2 regions of the Streptomyces sp. NPDC002130 genome follow, and region 2 is predicted to be linked to the other one. Evidence: riboswitches for the same ligand, from Rfam matches in the RefSeq annotation. Region 2 holds a riboswitch; the other holds the start of a gene.
What was found. A riboswitch is a leader RNA that binds a small molecule or an ion and turns the genes downstream of it on or off. The one in region 2 is predicted to bind glycine.

Region 1: linked by a shared signal. The riboswitch ahead of gcvP (aminomethyl-transferring glycine dehydrogenase) and the one ahead of gcvT (glycine cleavage system aminomethyltransferase GcvT) in region 2 are both predicted to bind glycine.

The regions. Positions count from the first base shown of each region.
Region 1 is NZ_JBEOXI010000007.1:46,920-58,590, forward strand. It holds gene ABT116_RS02575 (extracellular solute-binding protein) at 1-1,058, opposite strand, end outside; gene ABT116_RS02580 (APC family permease) at 1,493-3,472, shown strand; gene ABT116_RS02585 (DUF1707 SHOCT-like domain-containing protein) at 3,474-4,067, opposite strand; gene ABT116_RS02590 (TOBE domain-containing protein) at 4,194-4,589, shown strand; gene ABT116_RS02595 (TOBE domain-containing protein) at 4,661-5,080, shown strand; gene gcvP (aminomethyl-transferring glycine dehydrogenase) at 5,145-8,030, opposite strand; glycine riboswitch at 8,206-8,301, opposite strand; gene ABT116_RS02605 (PRC-barrel domain-containing protein) at 8,415-8,789, shown strand; gene ABT116_RS02610 (DNA polymerase IV) at 8,708-10,162, opposite strand; gene ABT116_RS02615 (MerR family transcriptional regulator) at 10,296-10,979, opposite strand; gene ABT116_RS02620 (bifunctional nuclease family protein) at 11,271-11,671, opposite strand, start outside.
Region 2 is NZ_JBEOXI010000021.1:42,609-54,279, forward strand. It holds gene ABT116_RS06415 (trimeric intracellular cation channel family protein) at 1-196, opposite strand, end outside; gene ABT116_RS06420 (ABC transporter ATP-binding protein) at 380-1,612, opposite strand; gene ABT116_RS06425 (ABC transporter ATP-binding protein) at 1,636-2,733, opposite strand; gene ABT116_RS06430 (ABC transporter permease) at 2,730-3,728, opposite strand; gene ABT116_RS06435 (ABC transporter substrate-binding protein) at 3,837-5,627, opposite strand; gene ABT116_RS06440 (ABC transporter permease) at 5,697-6,704, opposite strand; gene ABT116_RS06445 (enhanced serine sensitivity protein SseB C-terminal domain-containing protein) at 7,026-7,826, opposite strand; gene ABT116_RS06450 (enhanced serine sensitivity protein SseB) at 7,963-8,751, opposite strand; gene ABT116_RS06455 (AAA family ATPase) at 8,855-9,514, opposite strand; glycine riboswitch at 9,737-9,837, shown strand; glycine riboswitch at 9,838-9,955, shown strand; gene gcvT (glycine cleavage system aminomethyltransferase GcvT) at 9,946-11,115, shown strand; gene gcvH (glycine cleavage system protein GcvH) at 11,220-11,597, shown strand; partial or broken gene ABT116_RS06470 (serine hydroxymethyltransferase) at 11,607-11,671, shown strand, end outside.

The DNA of each region.
Region 1 (11,671 bases), on a different contig from region 2:
TTCTTGACCAGTTCCAGGTCGGTGGCCTCGGACGCGAAGAACTTGAGGAAGTCGACGGCCTCCTGCGGGGCGCCCCTGCGCAGCGCGTGCCCGCCGCCTCCGCCGAACACCTCGGTGATGGCGCCCTTGCCGCCCTCGACCGCGGGGAACGGGAAGAAGCCCAGGTCCTTGCCGAGACCCTTGCCCGCGTCGGCCTGCACCGTGGGCGCCCACTGGCCCATGAGCTCCATGGCCGCCTTGCCGTTGCCGACGGCGGCGGCCTGGCCGGTGGGCGACGAGTAGGCGGCGCCGAGGAAGCCCTTCTGGAACGGCTGGAGGGCGACGAGTTCCTTCAGGTGCTCGCCCGCCTCGACGAAGGGGGTGCCGGTGAAGTCCTTGTCGTCGTAGGCCTTCTGCAGCGCCTCGGCCCCGGCGGCCCGCATGGCGAGGTAGGCCCAGTAGTACATGCCGGGCCACTTCTCCTTGCCGGCCAGGGCCAGGGGGGTGACCTTGGCGGCCTTCAGCTTGCGTACGGCGTCGAGGAAGCCGTTCCAGGTGGTCGGCGGCTCGGCGATGCCGGCCTTCTCGAAGAGCGCCTTGTTGTACCAGAAGCCGATCATGCCGATGTCGAACGGGATCCCGTAGGCCTGGTCGTCGAACAGGTACGGCTCCCGGGCGACCGGCAGAAGGGCGTCGCCCCACGGCTTGGTCCGGTCCGTGAGGTTCTCCACCAACCCCGCGTCGACCTGCTGCTTCAGCACGCCGCCGCCCCAGGTGTGGAAGATGTCGGGCAGCTTCCCGGAGGCGGTCAGGGCCGTCATCTTCGACTTGTAGGCGTCGTTCTCCAGCTGGACGATCTTTATCTTCACCTTGGGGTTCTGCGCCTCGAACTTCCGCGCGAGAGCGGCCCAGACGGTCTTGGACGGCTCGGTGGTGGAGATGTTCCACCATTCGATCGTGGTCGTCCCGGACGACGCCCCGTCCGAGTCCCCGCCGCATGCGGTCAGTGCCGTCATCCCCACACCGGCGGCGGTGGAGGCCGCCAGGAAGCCGCGGCGGGACAGTGCCGGGTCGCCCATCATGCGCTCCTCGAAAGTCTCGAAAGTTTCGACTAAGAACCAGAAAGCTTCGCTGCTGCCGCACCCTAGAGACAGCGGGTAAACGGTGGCAACCCCTTGTACAAGGTGAATCTCTCGGCAACACCAGGACCTGAAGAGGAGGCGAAACATTCGAATCCCCGGACGAACCTTACGAACTCGACTCCGTCGTGATCACACAGGGTGTCCACCCGCGAGCCGGAGAGGGAGCATCGCCCACTTCGCGGGCAACACCGTCCGACGCGCCCTCAGCTCGTGTTTTCGCAGCCGCTGTCGCCCCGGTCGTCAGTCTTAACGGAAGCTTGACGCGCTCAGCCCCTTCGTTCATGGGCCATGGCGTCACGCTCCGCTTACGCTGATCGGGCCGTCCAGTGACGGCCGGAACCACGCTGAGCCGCACGATCGGGAGCACGTCGATGGCCACCACCGAGCACCCGGCACCGAGCCGTCCGGAGCCTTCCCCACCCAGCCGTCTGCGCGCCTGGATGCTGGAGGGCCTGTCGGACATGGGCAAGGGCGGTGGCCACACCGGGCCGCATGCCGAACCGGAGCCTCCGCACCGGGGTCAGCGCTGGTGGCGGGTGATGTGCCTGACCGGCGTCGACTACTTCTCGACCCTCGGATACCAACCGGGCATCGCGGCCCTCGCCGCAGGACTGCTGTCGCCGATCGCGACCATCGTCCTGGTCGTCGTCACGCTGGCGGGCGCCCTACCCGTCTACCGCCGCGTGGCCGAGGAGAGCCCCCACGGCGAAGGCTCGATCGCGATGCTGGAGCGGCTGCTCTCCTTCTGGCAGGGCAAGCTGTTCGTCCTGACCCTCCTGGGCTTCGCCGCCACCGACTTCCTCATCACCATCACCCTGTCGGCCGCCGACGCCTCCACCCACCTCGTGGAGAACCCGCATCTGACGGGTGTACTGCACGACAAGCAGCTGCTGATCACCCTGATCCTGGTGGCCCTGCTGGGCGCGGTGTTCCTCAAGGGCTTCCTGGAGGCCATCGGTGTCGCGGTCGCCCTCGTCGGTGCCTATCTCGCGCTGAACGCGGTCGTGGTGGTCGTCGGCCTCTACCACGTCATCACGGCCGGTCATGTGGTCACCGACTGGTCGAGCGCCCTCACCGCCCAGCACAGCAACGTCTTCGCCATGATCGGCGTCGCTCTGCTCGTCTTCCCGAAACTGGCCCTCGGCCTCTCCGGGTTCGAGACGGGCGTCGCGGTGATGCCGCACGTCAAGGGCGATGCGGACGACACGGAGGCACGGCCGGCCGGGCGCATCCGCGACACGAAGAAGCTGCTCACCACGGCCGCCCTGATCATGAGCGTCTTCCTGATCACCACCAGCTTCATCACCACCCTTCTCATCCCCGAGAAGGAGTTCGAGGCGGGTGGCCAGGCCAACGGCCGTGCGCTCGCCTACCTGGCGCACGACTACCTCGGCAACACCTTCGGCACCGTCTACGACGTCTCGACGATCGCCATCCTCTGGTTCGCCGGCGCGTCCGCCATGGCCGGCCTGCTCAACCTGATGCCGCGCTACCTCCCCCGCTACGGCATGGCCCCGCACTGGGCCCGTGCGGTACGGCCCATGGTCATCGTCTTCACCCTGATCGCCTTCCTGGTCACCTGGATCTTCGACGCGGACGTCAACGCCCAGGGCGGCGCCTACGCCACCGGTGTGCTGGTTCTGATCAGCTCGGCGGCGATCGCGGTGACCATCGCCGCCCGCAAGGCCCGCCAGCGGAACTGGACGATCGCCTTCGCGGTGATCTCCGCGGTGTTCCTCTACACGACCGTGCTCAACGTCATCGAGCGCCCGGACGGTGTGAAGATCGGCGCCTGCTTCATCGCCGGCATCATCCTGGTCTCCCTGCTGTCACGCCTGGCCCGGGCGTTCGAGCTGCGCGTGACCAGCGTGACGCTGGACGACATGGCGGAGCGCTTCGTCCGGGACATGGCCAGCCGCCGGATGCGGTTCATCGCCAACGAGCCCGACCGGCGCGACATCGCCGAGTACCGCGACAAGATCGAGCAGATCCGGCAGGACAACGACGTGCACGGCCAGGAGGACTTCGTCTTCGTCGAGGTGACGGTGACCGACCCGTCGGAATTCGAGGCGGGGCTGACCGTACGCGGCGAGGTGCTGCACGGCCGCTACCGCGTCCTGACCCTGGAGTCGTCCTCCATCCCCAACGCCCTGGCCGCGCTGCTGCTGCACGTCCGCGACGCGACCGGCCGGACCCCGCACATCTACTTCGAGTGGACCGAGGGCGGGCCCTTCGCCAACTTCCTGCGCTTCTTCCTGTTCGGCCAGGGCGAGGTCGCCCCGGTGACCCGCGAGGTTCTGCGCGAGGCGGAGCCGGACCGGAAGCGACGGCCGAGGGTGCACGTGGGGTGAGTCAGGCCGTGGCGCCCCTCCTGCCGAAGCCCCTGCGCGGGCGCACCACGAGCTGCCCGTAGTGGATCTCGCCGATGACCCGTATCCGCAGCAGGACCGGGGCCTCGGCCGGCCGACGCTCCTTGATCGCGGAGTAGTTCATCACCAGGCCGCCGGTGTCGACCACGACACCCGGCCGGGTGATCAGCTTCAGCGCACCGGCGTGCAGGTCCAGGACGATGTCCAGGGTGTCGTGTGTGATCAACGCGTCGGTGAAGTCGAGCGTCACCTCGCCCCACGCCGAACGGATCTCCAGCCGCCGGGGCACCACCCAGCCGTCAGCCCGCCGGGTCGAGGCCCCCTCCTGCCGGATCCTGGCGACCTCCTCGGCCTCGACCTGCCTCGCACCGGCCGCCGCGGGCAGATCCGCCGTCAGCACGGCGAGCTCGCCGACAGTACGGGCCGACAGCGCGACCTCCAGCCGCTCGTCGAGCTCCTCCAGCGTGAGCCGGCCGTCGCCCGCGGCGAGACGCAGCACGTCCACGGTCCGATCCCGATCCGCGTACGACGCCCGCACCTCGGGCGATCCACCGGTCCGCACGATCTCCGCCGCCATCACTCCACCCCGATCCCCCGAGCACGACACCCGCCGACCATCCGACGGACTCACGCTATATCGCGTCATACCCGAGGGTCAACCCCCCGTCCCCCGCCGCCTTCCCCCGCGCCTATCGTGACCGGCATGCAGTCCTACACGATCGGCCAGGCAGCACGGCTGCTCGGCGTCAGCCCGGACACCGCCCGCCGCTGGGCCGACGCGGGCCGCATCACGACCCATCGCGACGAGACCGGGCGACGGCTCATCGACGGGCGGGCCCTGGCCGCCTTCTCGGTCGAACTCGCCCGCTCCGGCACCGCCGAGGAGGACACCCCGTACACCTCGGCCCGCAACGCCTTCCCCGGCATCGTCACCGCGATCAAACTCGGCGACGTCGCCGCCCAGGTCGAGATCCAGGCCGGCCCGCATCGGCTCGTCTCCCTGCTCACCCGCGAGGCGGTGGAGGAACTGGGCCTGGAGGTCGGCATGGAGGCGACGGCCCGCGTGAAGTCGACGAACGTCCATATCGACCGCGTCTGAGTCGGGGCCGGGGAAGGCACGCACACACGCACATACCGTCCCGATCCGCTCACCGCGGCTACCGTGCACCCATGAGCCTGAGCATCCGCAACCAGCTCCCCGGCACCGTCACCGACATCACCCCCGGCGAGGCCATGGCGACGGTCAGGGTCCGCCTCACCGGTGGCCAGGACCTCACCGCGGCGATCACCCGCGAGGCAGCGGAAGACCTCCGGCTCGCCCCGGGCACCGCCGTGCGCGCCCTGCTGAAGTCCACGGAGGTCTCCTTGGCCACCGCGCCCATCGAGGGCCTGTCGATCCGCAACCAGCTCCCCGGCACGGTCACGGACCTCGTCGCCGGCGAGGCGATGGTGTCGGTCCGTCTCACGGTCGAGGGCGGCGAACTGACCTCCGCGATCACCAGGGACGCCGCGGAGGAGCTGGCCCTGTCGCCCGGGATCCCGGTCGTCGCTCTGATCAAGGCGACCGAGGTGTCATTGGCCACCGCATGACGCGGCGGTGAACGGCGAGAGAGGCCCCGCACCGCGGAGCCCCTCCCTGTGACCGGTCGGCGGATCAGTCCTCGTACGCGTCCAGCGGCGGGCAGGAGCACACCAGGTTCCGGTCGCCGAAGGCCTGGTCGATGCGGCGCACCGGCGGCCAGTACTTGTCGGCGGTCGACACCCCGGCCGGGAAGACGGCCTCCTCGCGGCTGTAGGCGTGCTCCCACGCCCCGGCGAGCGCACTGGCGGTGTGCGGGGCGCCGCGCAGCGGGTTGTCGTCGGCGGGCCACTCGCCGGAGCCGACCTTCTCGATCTCCGCTCGGATGGCGATCATCGCCTCGCAGAACCGGTCCAGTTCGGCCAGGTCCTCCGACTCGGTCGGCTCGATCATCAGTGTGCCGGCCACCGGGAACGACATGGTCGGCGCGTGGAAGCCGTAGTCGATCAGCCGCTTGGCGACATCGTCGACGCTCACGCCGGTCGCCTTGGTCAGGGGCCGCAGGTCGATGATGCACTCGTGCGCGACGAGCCCGCCGGGGCCGGTGTAGAGCACCGGGTAGTGCGGCTCCAGGCGCTTGGCGATGTAGTTGGCGCTGAGCACGGCCACCTGCGTGGCCCGCTTCAGCCCCTCGCCGCCCATGAGCCGGACGTACGCCCACGAGATGGGCAGGATGCCGGCGGAGCCCCACGGCGCGGCGGAGATGGGCCCGACGCCCGTCTGCGGGCCCGCCTCGGGCTGCAGCGGGTGGTTGGGCAGGTAGGGCGCGAGGTGCTCGCGCACCGCCACCGGGCCGACACCCGGGCCGCCGCCGCCGTGCGGGATGCAGAAGGTCTTGTGCAGGTTCAGGTGCGAGACGTCCCCGCCGAAGTGCCCCGGCTTGGCGAGCCCGACGAGCGCGTTGAGGTTGGCCCCGTCGACGTAGACCTGCCCGCCGGCCTCGTGCACCTGGGCGCAGATGTCGGCGACGTGCTCCTCGAACACGCCGTGGGTGGACGGATACGTGATCATCAGCACGGCCAGCTCGTCGCGGTACTGCTCGATCTTCGCCCGCAGGTCCTCGACGTCGATCTCGCCGTCCTCGGCGGTCTTCACGACGACGACCTTCATGCCGGCCATCACCGCACTGGCGGCGTTGGTGCCGTGCGCAGACGACGGGATCAGGCAGACGGTGCGCTGCTCGTCCCCGTTGGCCCGGTGGTATCCGCGGACGGCGAGCAGCCCGGCCAGCTCACCCTGCGACCCGGCGTTCGGCTGGAGGGACACCTTGTCGTAGCCGGTGACCTCGGCGAGCCGGTCCTCCAGCTCGTGGATGAGGGAGAGGTAGCCACCAGCCTGCTCGGCGGGCGCGAAGGGGTGCAGCTGCCCGAACTCGGGCCAGGTGACCGGCTCCATCTCGGTGGTCGCGTTGAGCTTCATCGTGCAGGAGCCCAGCGGGATCATGCCCCGGTCGAGCGCGTAGTCGCGGTCGGCCAGCTTGCGCAGGTAGCGCAGCATGGCGGTCTCGGAGCGGTGCTGGTGGAAGACGGGGTGCGTCAGGTAGTCGTCGGTGCGCAGCAGCGCGCCCGGCAGCCCGTCCTCGGTGGCCGCGTCCAGCGCCTCCACGACGCCCTCGACCCCGAAGGCGGCCCATACGGCACGCAGCTGGGCCCGCGTCGTGGTCTCGTCACAGGCGATGGAGACGTGGTCGGCGTCGACGAGACGCAGGTTGACCCCGTTGTCACGGGCGGCGGCCACGACGTCGGCGGCCCGGCCCCGGACGCGCACGGTCAGGGTGTCGAAGTAGGCCCCGTGCACGACCTCGACCCCACCGTTCGCGAGCCCGGCGGCGAGAACGGTGGCGTACCGGTGGGTGCGCCGCGCGATGCCCTTCAGGCCGTCCGGGCCGTGGTAGACGGCGTACATGCCGGCCATGACGGCGAGCAGCACCTGTGCGGTGCAGATGTTGCTGGTCGCCTTCTCGCGGCGGATGTGCTGCTCACGCGTCTGCAGCGCCAGCCGGTAGGCCTTGTTGCCGTCGGCGTCCACGGACACGCCGACGAGCCGCCCGGGCAGGCTGCGCGCCATCTTGTCCTGGACCGCCATGTAGCCGGCGTGCGGTCCGCCGAAGCCCATGGGCACGCCGAAGCGCTGCGTCGTCCCGACGGCGATGTCCGCCCCGAGCTCACCGGGCGACTTCAGCAGCGTCAACGCGAGCAGATCGGCGGCGACCGTGACGAGCGCGCCGAGATCGTGCGCCCGGTCGATGACCGGCTTGATGTCCCGCACGGCACCGGAGGCGCCCGGGTACTGGATCAGCACGCCGTTGATCTCGCGCTCGGCGATCTCGGCGGGGATGCCCTCGCTGAGGTCGGCGACGACGACCTCGACTCCGGTCGGCTCGGCCCGCGTCTGGATCACGGCGATGGTCTGCGGCAGCGTGTCCGCGTCGACCAGGAACAGGCCCTTCTTGTTCTTGCCCAGCCGCCGCGACAGCGCCACGGCCTCGGCGGCCGCGGTGCCCTCGTCGAGCAGGGAGGCGCCCGAGGTCGGCAGTCCGGTCAGGTCGGCGACCATGGTCTGGAAGTTGAGCAGCGCCTCGAGGCGGCCCTGGGAGATCTCCGGCTGGTACGGCGTGTAGGCCGTGTACCAGGACGGGTTCTCCATGACGTTGCGCATGATGACCGGCGGCGTGAACGTGCCGTAGTACCCGAGGCCGATCATGGAGCCGAGGACCTGGTTGCGGTCGGCGAGGGAGCGCAGCTCGGCGATCACCTCGGCCTCGCTGCGGGCGCCCGGCAGGTCCAGTGCCTCGGCACTCTTGATCACGGCCGGGACCGCGGCGGCGGTCAGCTCGTCCAGCGAGCCGTAACCGACGTGCGCGAGCATCTTGGCGCAGGCCTCGTGGTCGGGGCCGATGTGGCGCTGCTCGAAGGGGACTGCCTCTTCGAGCTCGGAGAGCGGAATGCGGTGGGCGGTCATTACGGAGGCCTCCTGGTCGACACGACCTGCGAGGGGCACCACGGCACGGGTACCCGGACGGCCTCCCCCTCTGTCATCTCAACCTGAGAGCTTCACCGGATCGCCCGAAGGCCTCCGGCTTTCACCGTCGGTGAGAGCGGAAGCCGTCGACACCCGCCCTGCTTTCCAGAGTGACCTCGTCCGTGCGGTACGTGTGCCTGAGAGATTCCGGGGAGGATTTGCTCCTTCGGCGCCTCCGATGGTGTCTGGAGGACTCTCCCGCACGGGGTCAACAGCCGCTGCCAGCGTACCAGCGAGGTCAACGCACGAACCTTCGAGTGGCCGCATCCCCGCTTGTGCCTTTTTGTAGTGTTTACGGATGAGGTGCGACCATGTGGAGGGCCCGTGCGAACCGACATCGATCCGCGCAACCTGATCGGCCGCAAGGCGTTCGACCGCAACGGGACCAGGATCGGCACCATCGACGAGGTCTACCTCGACGACGCCACCGGCGAGCCGGAGTGGGCGGCCATACGGACCGGCCTGTTCAGCAGGGACGCCTTCGTCCCCCTGGAGCCCAGCGAACTGATCGAGGGCGCGCTCCACGTCCCCTTCGAACGCGCCCTGATCAAGGACGCCCCCGACTTCGGCGTGGGCCGCCACCTCTCGCCCGAGCAGGAACTGCAGCTCTACCACCACTACGGTCTCGATGTCGCCGCCCCGCCCCCGCTCCGGGACCACGACTTCGGCAAGCTGGCGGGCACCGACGAAACGGCTTGAGACCCCGCCCCGGACACCCGGTCTCCCCCGTCGGGCCCCCGTAACACCAGCGGCAACGGATCCGCCGCCTCCAGATCCGGGTCGTCGACCCGGAAGGTCCGTACCCGCCCGGGCTCCGAGTCGGGCGTCTCGAACCGTACGGTGACCCGCCCCAGGCCGCTGCCCTGCACCCAGCCGTGCCCGAACTCGGCGTGCCGCACATCGTGCCCGGCGGGCCAGCGCCGCTCGGCGAGCGGCGGCTGCTCCTCGGCCGGCACCACGGAATGCTCCTCGACCGGGCCTTCCGTGACCGCCCGCTCTCCCGCCGCCTGGGCGAACAGGTCCTCCTGCGTGTAGTCGGCGAGCCCGCTGACCCCCACCCCGAGCAGCCGCACCCCGCCGGTCGTGTCGACCGACTCCAGCAGTCTGGCCGCGGCCTCGCGGACCACCGCGGGATCGTCCGTGGGCCCGCGCAGCGTCTCGGAGCGCGTGAGCGTCGAGAAGTCGTACCGTCGCACCTTCAGCACGATCGTCCGCCCGGACAGCCCTGCCCCGCGCAGCCGCCGCACGCACCGCTCGGCGAGCCGCTGCACCTCCAGCCCGACCCGCGTGCGGTCGTGGATGTCCACGTCGTAGGTGTCCTCGACCGACACCGACTTCGCCTCGCGTTCCGCCACCACGGGCCGGTCGTCCCGTGCCAGTGCCATGGCGTACAGGCCGTGCCCGTGCGCCTTGCCCAGCAGCCGGACGAGCTCGTCCTCGCCCGCCTCGACGATCTCCTCGACCGTGGTGATCCCGGCCCGCCTCAGATGGTCACCCGTCGCCGGCCCCACTCCTGGCAGGATCCGCACCGGCTTCGGCCCGAGCATCGCCCGCTCGGTCCCCGGCTCGATGACCACCAGCCCGTCGGGCTTGGCCTCCTCCGAGGCGATCTTGGCGAGCATCTTGGAGGCGGCGAGCCCCACCGACCCCGTGAGCCCCGTGGCGGCCCGTATGTCCGCGCGCAGCTTCCCCCCGGCCAGCCGCGCCGACCGCTCGTCCCACGCCACGCCGCCGGCCTCCAGGTCCACGAACGCCTCGTCCAGGCTCAGCGGCTCCACCAGCGGCGACAGCGCCCGCAGCAACTCCATCACCCGCTCGCTGATCGACCGGTAGAAATGGAAGCGCGGCACGAGATACGCGGCGTTGGCCGCGAGTCGGCGGGCCTGCCCCATGGGCATCGCCGAATGCACCCCGAAGACCCGCGCTTCGTACGACGCGGTCGCCACCACGCCCCGCGGCCCGAGCCCGCCCACGACCACGGCCTTCCCACGCAGACTCGGCTTGGACGCCTGCTCCACCGAGGCGTAGAAGGCATCCATGTCGAGATGCAGGATCGTGGGCGAGGTTCTCACACCCCCGATGCTGCCCTACGCCACTGACAACGCCTCGCGCGACTGCCCTGACGCCCCAGGAGAAACCGCTTACAGTCCGGCGCGGAAACGTCCCGCCTCCTTCGGCCGCGTACGCCCCCTGCCGCAGGACGGCTCAGACGGCCCGGTTCCGTCGACGTGCCAGCTCGTCCGCCGGATTGGGCCCGACCAGGGTCTCGCCCGTGTCGATCCGCTCGCCGTGCAGCTGGGACAACGCGCTCTCGACGTCCCGCCACACCACCCCGACGGCGATCCCGAAGACCCCCTGGCCGCCCTGGAGCAGGGCATGGACCTCGTCGGGCGAGGTGCACTCGTAGACCGTCGCGCCGTCGCTCATCAGCGTCATGCGCTCGAGGTCGCTGAAACCGCGTTCCCTGAGGTGCTGGACGGCGGTGCGGATGTTCTGCAGCGACACCCCGGTGTCGAGGAACCGCTTGACGATCTTCAGGACGACCACGTCCCGGAAGCTGTACAGCCGCTGCGTCCCTGACCCATAGGCAGGGCGCACACTGGGCTCGACGAGCCCGGTGCGGGCCCAGTAGTCCAACTGCCGGTAGGTGATACCGGCGGCCGCGCAGGCCGTGGGGCCGCGATAGCCGATCTGCTCGGACGCCATGGACGTCGTCCCTCCGCTGCTCGGCACCGCTGTCGGTCGCTGCGGAGCGTGATCGGCCGCACCACCGGGCTGGGGGCATCCACCGCCCGGGAGGGGCCGTGAGCCGGGGGGAGGGTACGGACCGCTCGCCCTGAGACTGCGCTCGGGGCCGCCCCCAGCCGTACCGTCGCCGCTGCTTCTCACGCCGACCTCCGTCCTTGACCTGCCTTCTCGACGGTAGGCAGTCACCAGGGGTGCGTCAACGATCGCCACACTCGCCACGCCGAGTGATAATCACCCTGAGAGTGGTTTCCCGTGCCCCGTCGCGGGGAAAGGCTAGCCGAATGTGCCCGGAACAGACCGTGTGACGCTCTCACACGCCACCGGCACATGCGGGCATTTCACCCGTCACGCACGGCGGGCGGCCCTGCCACGGACCACATCGTCCGCCGGGCCGCCCACACGCTTCTCAGGCCGCTGCCGCTCCCGAGGAACTCACTGGCTGCTGCTGCCGAAGTCCTCCGGGGAAATCTGGTCGAGGAACTCGCGGAACTTCTCCACCTCGTCCTCCTGCTCGTCCGGGATCGCGATACCCGCGTCGTCGAGCACCGTGTCACTGCCGTAGATCGGCGTCCCGGTGCGCAGCGCGAGCGCTATGGCGTCGGACGGACGGGCGCTCACCTCGACGCCGCTGGCGAAGACCAGCTCCGCGTAGAAGACGCCCTCACGCAGGTCCGTGATGCGCACTTCCGTGAGCTCCTGGCCGACGGCTTCCAACACGTCCTTGAACAGGTCGTGTGTCAGCGGCCGCGCGGGAGCCATGCCCTGCTGGGCGAAGGCGATCGCCGTCGCCTCCCCCGGTCCGATCCAGATGGGGAGGTAACGGTCGCCTCCCA
Region 2 (11,671 bases):
CGGCCGGCGGTACGGCTCCGATGACCAGGTCGCGGAACAGCCCCCCGCCCAGTGCGGTGACCTCGGCGAGGACGGCCATGCCGAACACGTCGAAGTTCTTGCGCACGGCCAGCAGGGCGCCGGAGATCGCGAAGACGAAGATGCCGATGAGGTCGAGCGTGTGCTGGACGGACGGGCTGAAGAGTTGCTGGAGCACCCGGACATCTTCCCCTGCGGTCGGGCTACGCCCCATCCCGGAGGCACGTCCCGGTTCCGGCCGGGAAGCGACTGTGCGGCTGATCTGCCCGAAGGCCGGTGAACACCGAAGGGCCGGCAGAGTATCTGCCGGCCCTTCGGTCGTCGTGGTCGCGGCGCGGCGACAGGCTGGAGAGCCGGGAGCTCAGGCCTTGGAGCCGGTGGCGTCGCCGTTATCGGCAGCGGAGGTGCCCTCCTCGGAAGAGGCCTCGGCCACGGCCGCGGACGTCTGGGCGGACTCCTCCAGCACCTCGTCCGGAACGAGCTCAGCGGCTTCCTTCGCCGCGGTGAGCAGCACGGTGTCCTGCGGGGCCTGGTCCTCGAAGTTCTCCGGGTGATGACAGGCGACCCGCTGGCCGGGCGTCAGCTCGACGAGCGCCGGTTCGGTCGTCTTGCAGATCTCCGTGGCCTTCCAGCACCGGGTGTGGAAGCGGCAGCCGCTCGGCGGCGAGATCGGCGACGGTACGTCGCCCTTGAGCAGGATGCGCTCGCTCTTGGCCGACTTGCGCCGCGGGTCCGGGATCGGCACCGCCGACAGCAGGGCCTTGGTGTACGGGTGCATCGGCGACCGGTAGAGCTGGTCCCGGTCGGCCAACTCGACGATCTTGCCGAGGTACATCACCGCGATACGGTCCGAGACGTGCCGGACGACCGACAGGTCGTGCGCGATGATCACATACGTCAGGCCGAGTTCCTGCTGGAGGTCGTCGAGCAGGTTGACGACCTGGGCCTGGATCGACACGTCGAGCGCGGAGACCGGTTCGTCGGCCACGACGAGCTTCGGATTGAGCGCGAGCGCGCGGGCGATGCCGATGCGCTGGCGCTGACCGCCGGAGAACTCGTGCGGGTAGCGGTTGTAGTGCTCGGGGTTGAGGCCCACGACCTCGAGCAGCCGCTGCACTTCCTTCTTGATGCCGCCCTCGGGCGTGACGCCCTGGAGCTTGAAGGGGGCGCCGACGATCGTGCCGATGGTGTGGCGCGGGTTCAGCGAGGAGTACGGGTCCTGGAAGATCATCTGCACGTCCCGGCGGAGCGGACGCATGCCGCCGACACCGAGGTGCGTGATGTCCTGGCCCTCGAACTCGACCTTTCCCGCGGTGGGTTCGAGCAGCCGCGTGATCAACCGGCCCATCGTCGACTTGCCGCAGCCCGACTCGCCCACGACACCGAGGGTTTCACCGGCCCTGACCTCGAAATCTATGCCGTCGACCGCGCGCACCGCACCGACCTGCCGCTGAAGCAGCCCCTTGCGGATCGGGAAGTGCTTCTGCAGCCCGGTGACCTTCAGCAGGATGTCGCCCGACGCCGCGTTCTTGGTGAGGGTCGCCGCGCCGGATGCGTTCGCCTCCGTGCCGTCGCTCTTGGCGGGAGTGGTCACAACGGTGTCCTTGGAGTTCTCGCTCACAGCTTCGGCGCAATCTCTTCGATCCAGATCCGCTCCCGCTGCTCCCTGCTCATGTGGCAGGCGGCCCAGTGCTGGCTTCCGGCTTCGGTCAGCTCGGGGCGGACCGTGCGGGTGATGTTGTCCTTCGGGACGTCGGCGTACGGGCAGCGCGGGTTGAAGGCGCAGCCGGACGGGACGTTGATCAGGGAGGGCGGGGAACCCTTGACCGGGATAAGGCGCTCCTGCTGCTCACGGTCGAGGCGCGGCATCGAGCCGAGCAGACCCCACGTGTAGGGGTGACGGGGCTCGTAGAACACCTGCTCGGCCGGGCCCCGTTCGACGCAGCGTCCGCCGTACATCACGAGGAGATCGTCGGCGAGCTCGGCGACGACCCCCAAGTCGTGGGTGATGATGATGACCGCGGAGCCGAACTCCTTCTGCAGGTCCCGGATCAGGTCGAGGATCTGCGCCTGGACGGTCACGTCGAGGGCGGTCGTCGGCTCGTCCGCGATGAGCAGCTCGGGATTGTTGACGAGCGACATCGCGATCATCGCACGCTGGCGCATTCCGCCGGAGAACTCGTGCGGGTAGCTGTCGACGCGCTTGTCCGGCTGCGGGATCCCCACGCGGTCGAGCATCTCGACCGCCCGGCGACGGGCGACCTTCTTGCTGACGTCGTGGTGGATCCGGTACGCCTCCACGATCTGCTGGCCGATCGTGTAGTACGGGTGCAGCGCGGACAGCGGGTCCTGGAAGATCATCGCCATCTGACGACCGCGCAGCTTGCGCACGTGGTCGGGGTCGGCGGACAGCAGCTCGGTGCCGTCCAGCCAGATCTCGCCCGAGAGCCGCGCCTTGCGCTTGCCGTACTGGCCGGCGGTGTGCAGACCCATGATGCCCAGCGAGGTCACCGACTTGCCGGAGCCCGACTCGCCCACGATGCCGAGGGTCTTGCCCTTCTCCAGCTGGAAGCTGAGCCCGTCGACGGACTTGACCAGGCCGTCGTCGGTCGGGAAGTGCACCTTCAGGTCGCGCACTTCCAGGAAGGCGGTCGGTGCCGTGGAGTCACTCGTGGGCTCGCCCACGGCCGCTCCGGTCTTGCTGAGTTCGGTCATGCGAGCCTCACTCGGGGGTCGATCACGGCGTACAGGACGTCCACCACGAGGTTGGCGATGAGCACCGCGACGGAGGTGATCAGGGTGACGCCCAGGATGATGGGCAGGTCCTGGTTCTTGATCGCGTTGAGCACGGCCTGGCCCAGGCCGGGCAGGCTGAACGTGGTCTCGGTCAGGATGGCGCCGCCGATGAGGGCGCCGAGGTCCATGCCGAGCATGGTCAGGATGGGTGTCATCGTCGAGCGCATGGCGTGCTTGCGGATGACGACCTGTTCGCGCATGCCCTTGGCACGGGCGGTACGGATGTAGTCCTCGCCGAGGATCTCCAGCATGGTGGCGCGGGTGATCCGGGCGTACATCGCGGCGTACAGGAACGCCAGGGTGACCCACGGGAGGATCATGCCGCCGAGCCAGCCGGTGAAGCTCTCCTCGAGGGGCACGTACTCGGCGTTGATCCAGCCCAGCCCGTAGGAGAAGATCGCCAGGCTGAGCAGCCCGGTGAAGTAGATGGGGAGGGAGACACCCGCGAGGGCGATCACCATCGCACCGCGGTCCCACATGCTGCCCCGCTTGAGCGCGGAGAGGACACCCGCCGCAACACCGAACAGCAGCCACAGCACGGCCGCACCGAGCGCGAGTCCCAGGGTCACCGGGAAGCGGTCGGTAAGTACCGGCCAGATGGCCTGTTCACTGCGGAATGAGTAACCGAAGCACGGTGCGGCGCAGTGGGTGACGTCGCCGCCGGCCGCGTAGGTGCGGCCCACGAAGATGCCTTTGAAGAACTCCCAGACCTGGACGAAGATCGGTTCGCCCAGACCCAGCTTCTGGCGCACGGCCTCGACGGCCGCCGGGTCGGCCTGCTTGCCCACGAAGCTGCTGGCGATGTCGACGCCCGCCCACTTGGGGACGAGGAAGAAGATGCCGAAGACCACCATGATGATGACCGCGAGCATCACTACGGCGGCGAACAGCCGCCTGATCAGGTAAGCGAGCACAGATCTCGGCCCGCTGCGGACCTCGGGCCACCGGAGTTCTTCCGGTGGCCCTGGGTCACGCCGCGCCGGCCTTCACCTGCCTTTCGTGCCGTACGGCGGGTGTGCCGGTTACTTCGCGGACTTCAGGCCGAGGTTGACGAAGTCGTACATGCCGCTGTACGCGTCCGTCGTGTAGACGTTGGCCAGGCGGCTGGAACGCCAGTTGATGAACTTCTCGAAGACGAAGGGCAGGTAGTAGCCGCCCTCCATGACCTTGTGGTTGATCTCCGTGGCGATCTTGGTCTTGCCCGCGTCGTCCAGCGTGGTGACGTACTTGTCGAACAGACCGTCGATGGTCTTGTCCTTGATCAGGGCGAAGTTGTTGTTGCCGCTCTCCAGGATGTAGCTGCTGTCCCACAGCGGCAGACCGTAGCCCTGCACGGACGGGAAGTCCGGGCCCCAGCCCATGATGATGATGCCGTAGCCCTTCTTCTTCACGTTCGAGGGGCTGCCGATGATGCCGGAGCTCTGCGAGCCGTCGTACTGGTCGATGTCGGCGGTGATGCCGACCTTCTTCAGCGAGGCCTGGAGGGACTCGGCGGTGGCCACCTCGGCCGGCTTGTTGTTGCGGACCGCGATGGTGGTCTTGAAGCCGTTCGGCTTGCCGCAGGCCTTCAGGGCTTCCTTGGCCTTGGCCGCGTTGCCCTTCTTGTTGGCGCCCGCGAGCTCGTACGGGTCGTACTTCTGGCCCTCGGCGCCCGGGACGGCCGGCGGCAGCATGTTGGTGCCGATGTCACCACCGGCGATGGGGCCGCCGCGGGCGGTCTGCAGCGACACGTGGTCGGCGCCGTAGATCACGGCCTTGCGGCACTCGATGTTGTCGAACGGCTTCACGCTCTGCGGGAAGACCGCGTAACGGATGTAGCCGGAGACCGGGTTGTCCAGGTTGCCCTTGTGCTGCTTCAGGGCGGTGGTGCGGCCCTGCGGGGACATACCGGTCTGGTTGATGTCCAGGTCGTAGTCGCCCGCGATCAGGCGCGCGTCCATGTCGTTGGCGTTGGAGAAGAACTTGACCGTGATCTTGTCCGGGTTGGCCTTGCGGATCGGGTCCGAGGCCTGCTTCCACTCGGTGTTGCGGACCAGCGTCAGGTCCTTGCCCGGGTTGTACGACTGGAACTTGTACGGGCCCGAGGAGAACGGGTGCAGGCCGTACTTGGACTTGGTGTCCTTGTCCTGGCGGACCGGGGACGCCGAGGTCAGGGCCAGCATCTCCTCGAAGTCGGAGTTGGCCCGCGGCAGCTTGAAGACGATGGTCCGGTCGTCGGGCGTCTCGATCGCCTTCAGGCCCAGCTTGTCCGCGGACTTGTCCTTGTACGGGCCCTGGTACTCGCCCTTGGGGTCGAGCACGTCCTTCAGGTAGACCGGGCCGCCGGACAGCACGTCCTGCGCCCAGACGCGCTCGATGCCGTACTTGATGTCCTTGGACGTGATCGGCTTGCCGTCCTCCCACGTGACCCCGTCACGCAGGGTGTACGTGTAGGTCTTGCCGTCGTCCGAGATCTTGGCGAGCCCGGTGGCGAGGTCCGGGGTCAGCTCGGTGCCGGCCTTGCCCGGCTCCGTCTTGCTCGTGACGAGCTGACGGCTGTAGTAGCGGGAGAAGTTCCACATGAAGCCGTAGTAGCCGCGCGTGGTGTCCCACGAGTCGGCGTCCTGGGCACCGGCGAACTTCAGGGTGCCGCCCTTCTTGGCGAGCGAGGCCTGGGCGACCTTGTTGTTCGCGGCATCGAAGCCCGCCGCCCCGTCCTTCGACCCCTCGTTGTCGTTGCCGCCGCCGCACGCCGCCGTGGTCAGCAGTGCGGCGACCACGGCAGCAGCGGCCATGGCCTGCTTGCGCCGCCCTGAGGTGCGTTGGGTAGTCACGATCTCGGATCCTCCGGATAGATGAGAGACCCCGTGCCAGGTGTCACGGGTCGCTGTTTGTACGGCAGTTCAGCGGGAACCCTTCGGGTCGAGCGCGTCACGCACGCCGTCACCGAAGAGATTGAAGGCAAGGACGGTGATGAAGATCGCCATGCCCGGGACCACCATGTACATGGGGTCCGAGTCGTAGTAGTCGATCGCGCTCGACAGCATCTGCCCCCAGGAGGCCGTGGGGGGCTTGACACCCACACCCAGGAAGCTGAGTGCCGCCTCGGTGAGGATGTTGGTGGGGATCATCATCGTCGTGTACACGATGATGGGTGCGACGAGGTTGGGCAGCAGCTCCTTGAAAAGGATGTAGAACCGCCCGGCACCGAGCGATCGGGCCGCCTCGACGTACTCCCGCTCGCGCAGCGAGAGCGTCTGGCCGCGCACCACGCGTCCGATGTAGGGCCAGCCGAAGAAGCCGATGACCAGGATCATCACGAACAGACGCACGCCGGTGCCGGTCAGCCCCAGCATCTCGTTCGGCATGACGGAGACCAGGGCGATGATGAACAGCAGCTGCGGGAAGGCCAGCAAGCCGTCCATCACACGGCTGACGACGGCGTCGACCCAGCCGCCGAAGAAGCCCGCCAGGACGCCCAGGACGGTACCGATCACGACGGCGACGATCGCGGACAGGAATCCCACGAGGAGTGAGATCCGGGCGCCGTAGACGATGCGGGCGAAGATGTCACGGCCGCTCACCGGCTCGACACCCAGCAGGTGATCACCGCTGATGCCGCCCAGCGCTCCCGTGGGGGTGCCGAACAGCGGGTCGATCAGGTCCTCGTGGTGTGCCTCGGGGTCCTGACCCACGAGGCTCGTGATGACCGGTGCGAGGAGGGCGATCGCGATGAGCACGAGCACCATGACGCCACCCGCCAGGGCAAGTTTGTCCCGTTTCAGGCGCTCCCAGGCGATCCGGCCCAGAGAACGGCCCTGCACGGCTTTCACACCGGCGCCGACAACTGCCGCTTCCTCGGCCGCACTCGGAGCCGCTTCCGCGGTCGGCTCGTGCAATGGTGCCGTCATCAGGCAGGGACCCCTCTTCTCAACCGGCGGTGGCCGGCCCGCGCATTCCGCTGTAGCGGCGTGATCAGTCCGTCGTACGCAGGGGCGAAACTCCCCTGGTGCGGGGAGTCTTCAACGCTTCAGCGTTTCGCTGCCAGACTTGACGATGAAAGGATGCGCAAACGTGATGCTGTCTGCGGGATTCCGTTATCCGGACAAGGGGCGACGGGGATCGGTCGCAGACAGACCTGGACATCTGACGCAGGCTAGATTATTTCGCCGCCATCTACGCGCGAAGACGCGCCCTCTGTCCCGCCCGGTAGATGCGGGCGGGCGAAGCTCTCAGTACCGGCCTTGGGCCGGCGGGTAGCCGTAGCCGGAAGCCGGGGCCTGGACGGGCGCCGTGGCGTGGGCCTCGCGGTCGTAGAAGGGGCGTGCCTTCTCGCGCAGCCACATCGCGACCGGGTCGTGCTCGTCGGACATGGCGACGGTCGACACGGGCAGCCCGTCCGGTACGGCGCCGAGGGACTGCTGCATCATCGCGCGCACGGAGTCCACGGCCGGCGGCGAGGTGTCGTACACGTCCAGCCCGATGGCGAGGTACGGCGCCCCGAGCGCGGGCTGCACCCAGGCGCGGCGCAGCGAGCGGACGGCCGGGGTGCGGTGGGCGTTCTGCGCGAGCAGGGCGTAGAACTGCGGGATCTCGATGGCGGGTTCGGACAGGCGCAGGGGTCCGGCGGGCTGGCGGTCCAGGCCCGTGGCGATCCGGCGCAGGTCGAGCCACGGGATGCCGACACCGCCGCCGGGGGCGTGCGGGTTGAGCCAGAGGCCGTAGTGGTCGGGGTAGAGGGCGCGGGCGACGTCGAGTCCGTCGATCACCTCGTACGAGCGGTTCCAGCCGCTGGCGGAGAGCTCCTGGGCGGACGTCACGCAGGGGGCGTAGCCGTGGCCGTCGACGTCCATGTTCCCGTACTGGGCGTCGGGGGAGCCGGCCTGGCCGTGCCACAGGAGCATCCAGATCTGGCCGCTGTGCGGGGTCGCGAGCGCGCGCAGGAGTGCCTCGTAGGCGTCGTAACGCCCGGGCGTGACCTGGCGCAGCATGTGCTCGACCTGTCCGGCCGCGGCCGTGCCGCTCGCGCTCACCTTTACCGCCCCTTCGTACAACGCCTCGACGGTGCCCTAGCTTAAGCCCGCGCGAGAGGTCGGAGCTTGGGGTCGTATCGCGGCCTCGGGCCGTGGGGGGTTCTCGCGCAGTTCCCCGCGCCCCTGGGGTACCGGCCTACCGCTGGAAAAAGGGCCGGACCCGGTCTCGCATCCAGTTGCCCACCGGGTCCTCCGTCACGTCGAGGAGCACCAGGTTGACCGGCCAGGGGGCCGGGGCGGCGGTGACGGCGCGGGTGAGGGCGTCAAGGGGGAGGACGCGCAGGTCGCCTTCCCACTGGGAGAGTTCGACGCCGACGAACATCACGGGGTCGGCCGTCTCGATCACGGCGAGGCAGCGGCGGGCAGAGACGACGACGCCGGTCGCCTCGAACTCGGAGGCAGCGGCGGCCAGGAAGTCCACCGGGTCGTCCTGCCAGTCGGGCTCGAAGAGCCGGACCCGTCCGCCGCTCGCGGGGCCGTCGAGCGGAGTCCGGCCGGCCCGGCACAGCTCGGCCACGGCGGCAGGCGGCAGGGGGATGCCCACCACACCGCCCGGGTTGACGGCTATCCCCGCGTGCGGCGGCAGGCCCCGGGCGAACTCCACGGCGGGCGCGATGGTGTACGACATGTGCGCGCCGGTGACCTGGCGGAACTGCTCCTCGGAGCTGAACACCGGCACGAACGCCTGGCCGTCGATCTCGATGCCGGGCAGGTCGAGGGGGCCGCTGTGCGGGCCGCCGCCGTTGGGCAGCGGGATCCACACGAAGCTCCGGCCGAGCACCTCGACGATCCGCCCGCCGGCCGCCGGTCCCGCGCCGAGGGAGGCCGAGAGCACCTCCTCCAGCTCGTTGCCGGGCCAACCGCCGTGCGGGTGGGTCTGCGTCTGCGCCGGGAAGTCCGCGGAGAAGTCCGCCGGGATGTCCATCTGCCTACCGCCTGCCTGGAACCACTGCTGTAGCTGAAAAGGCTAACGGCTGACGGACGCCGGGCGGCAGGAGGAAGGCCGGCTTGGGGACGACCGCGCGGGCTCAGCCCGTGAAGCCGATTCTGCGGAGGCCGTTCGCCGCGTCCCGGTCGGCCAGCACGGCCGAGGCGCAGCCGGTGGGGAGGTCGCCGCGCTCCACCGCGCGCAGGAGGCGGGTGCTTGCCGCGCGGTGGCGCAGGAACGCGTACCGCGAGACGCCGCGGCCCCGGTCGCGCTGGCCGGCCAGGGCCTGTTCGGGACTGACGTCGAGGAGGAGGAGGTGCAGGGCGCCGCCCCGGCGGCGGGCCTCGCGGGCGAGCCAGCGGCGGACCCAGGCCTGCGTGCCGCAGTCGTGCACGACGACGCCCTCGCCCGTGCGCAGGGCGCGCCGCAGCCCGGCGTAGTGGGCGAGGCGGACGAGCGGGCGGTAGAGCGCATACGGCAGGGCGCGCGGCATGCGGCGGGCCCAGCGGTCGCGGGTGTCCTGGGAGTCGATGCGCCGGTCCGGCACGGTGCGCCGCATCAGCGTGGACTTGCCGCTGCCCGGCAGGCCCGTGACCACGACCAGGTCGCGGGGGCCGAACAGCAGCGCGTGCGGGCTCCGGCCGGCCCGGTCGCGCAGGTCGCGGACGACCGGCGCCGGAGCGCGGACCGCCCGGGCCGGTGCGGCCGGCTGCTCGGGCAGCGCGATGCCCGTCGTCGCGTACGCGGTGGTCCTGTTCACCGTGATCGTCCTCCCCTGGGGCCAGGTACGGAGTCCCATCCCCGCCGAGTGTAAAGAGAAGGTAATGCCGCAGGCCTCTCATTTACGTTCTTGTCCTGCAACAGGGCTGCTACAGGTCGCCATGTCCGGCGGGCGGGACTCGTGCACTCCCTGGGAAAGGTCCCCCTGCCGCGCCGGAAGGATGCGTGCAATGATGTGCGCGCCAACTGCATACCGGCCGTTTGAATCCGCGCGGGAGAGTCCCCAGCAGCAGCTGTCGCTGGGGCGCCGAAGGAGCAAGTCCCTCCCTTGAATCTCTCAGGCCCCGTTACCGCGCGGGCGAGGCACATCTGAAAAGCGGGTCGCCCCTGGCGTATGACAGGGGTGGCCCCACCCAAGGTGCAAGTCACGACCCGTGCGGTCATGGCGAACCTCTCAGGTTCCGATGACAGATGGGGAGGAACGACCTCGCCCGTCATTGCCCTGGGAGACGACCGACTGTGAGCAGTACAGGAGAACTCCGTCACACCGCGCTCGATGCCCTGCATCGTTCGCTCGGCGCGACGATGACCGACTTCGCCGGCTGGGACATGCCCCTGCGCTACGGCTCCGAGCGCGACGAGCACACCGCCGTGCGCACGAAGGCCGGGCTCTTCGACCTCTCCCACATGGGCGAGATCACCGTCACCGGCCCGCAGGCCGCCGCCCTGCTGGACTTCGCCCTGGTGGGCAACATCGGCGGTGTGAAGCCGGGCCGGGCCCGCTACACCATGATCTGCCGGGCCGACGGCGGCATCCTGGACGACCTGATCGTCTACCGGCTGGGCGAGACCGAGTACATGGTGGTCGCCAACGCCTCCAACGCCCAGGTGGTGCTGGACGCGCTGACCGAGCGCGCCGCCGGCTTCGACGCCGAGGTGCGTGACGACCGGGACGCCTACGCGCTGATCGCCGTCCAGGGACCGGAGTCGCCCGGGATCCTGAAGTCCCTGACCGACGCCGACCTCGACGGCCTGAAGTACTACGCCGGGCTGCCCGGCACGGTCGCGGGCGTACCGGCCCTGATCGCCCGGACCGGCTACACCGGCGAGGACGGCTTCGAGCTGTTCGTGAAGCCGGAGCACGCGGTCGAGCTGTGGCAGGCACTGACCAAGGCGGGCGAGGGCGTCGGGCTGGTCCCCTGCGGGCTGTCCTGCCGCGACACGCTGCGGCTGGAGGCGGGCATGCCGCTGTACGGGCACGAGCTGTCGACCTCCCTCACCCCCTTCGACGCGGGCCTCGGACGGGTGGTGAAGTTCGAGAAGGAGGGCGACTTCGTGGGCCGCGCGGCCCTGCGTGAGGCCGCGGAGCACGCGAACCACGAGCCGCCGCGCGTCCTGGTCGGCCTGATCGCCGAAGGCCGCCGGGTCCCCCGCGCCGGGTACGCCGTCGTCGCCGAGGGCAAGGTGATCGGCGAGGTCACCTCCGGGGCCCCCTCCCCCACGCTGGGCAAGCCGATCGCGATGGCCTACGTCGACGCCATGTACTCCACGCCGGGCACGGCCGGTGTCGGTGTGGACATCCGGGGCAGTCACGAGCCGTACGAGGTCGTGGCGCTGCCGTTCTACAAGCGTCAGAAGTAGACACTGGCCGGAGGGCCGCGGCACCGCCTCGTGCCCGTCGTCCCAGCTCACCAGTAGTCCCCCCCCTTCCACAGCACTCCCGCGCGTACAGGAGAATCCAGGCCATGAGCAACCCCAACGAGCTGCGTTACAGCAAGGAGCACGAGTGGCTGTCGGCCGCCGAGGACGGCGTCTCGACGGTCGGCATCACGGAGCACGCGGCCAACGCGCTCGGCGATGTCGTGTTCGTCCAGCTTCCCGAGGTCGGTGACTCCGTGTCCGCCGGCGAGACCTGCGGCGAGCTGGAGTCGACCAAGTCGGTGTCGGACCTGTACTCCCCCGTCTCCGGTGAGGTCACCGAGGTCAACGAGGACGTCGTGAACGACCCGTCGCTGGTGAACTCGGCCCCCTTCGAGGGCGGCTGGCTGTTCAAGGTGCGGGTCGCGGACGAGCCGGGCGACCTGCTCTCCGCCGACGAGTACACCGCGTTCTCCGCGGGCTGAGGGAGTCGTATGTCCGTCCTGAACACACCCCTGCACGAGCTCGACCCGGCGGTCGCCGCCGCGGTCGACGCCGA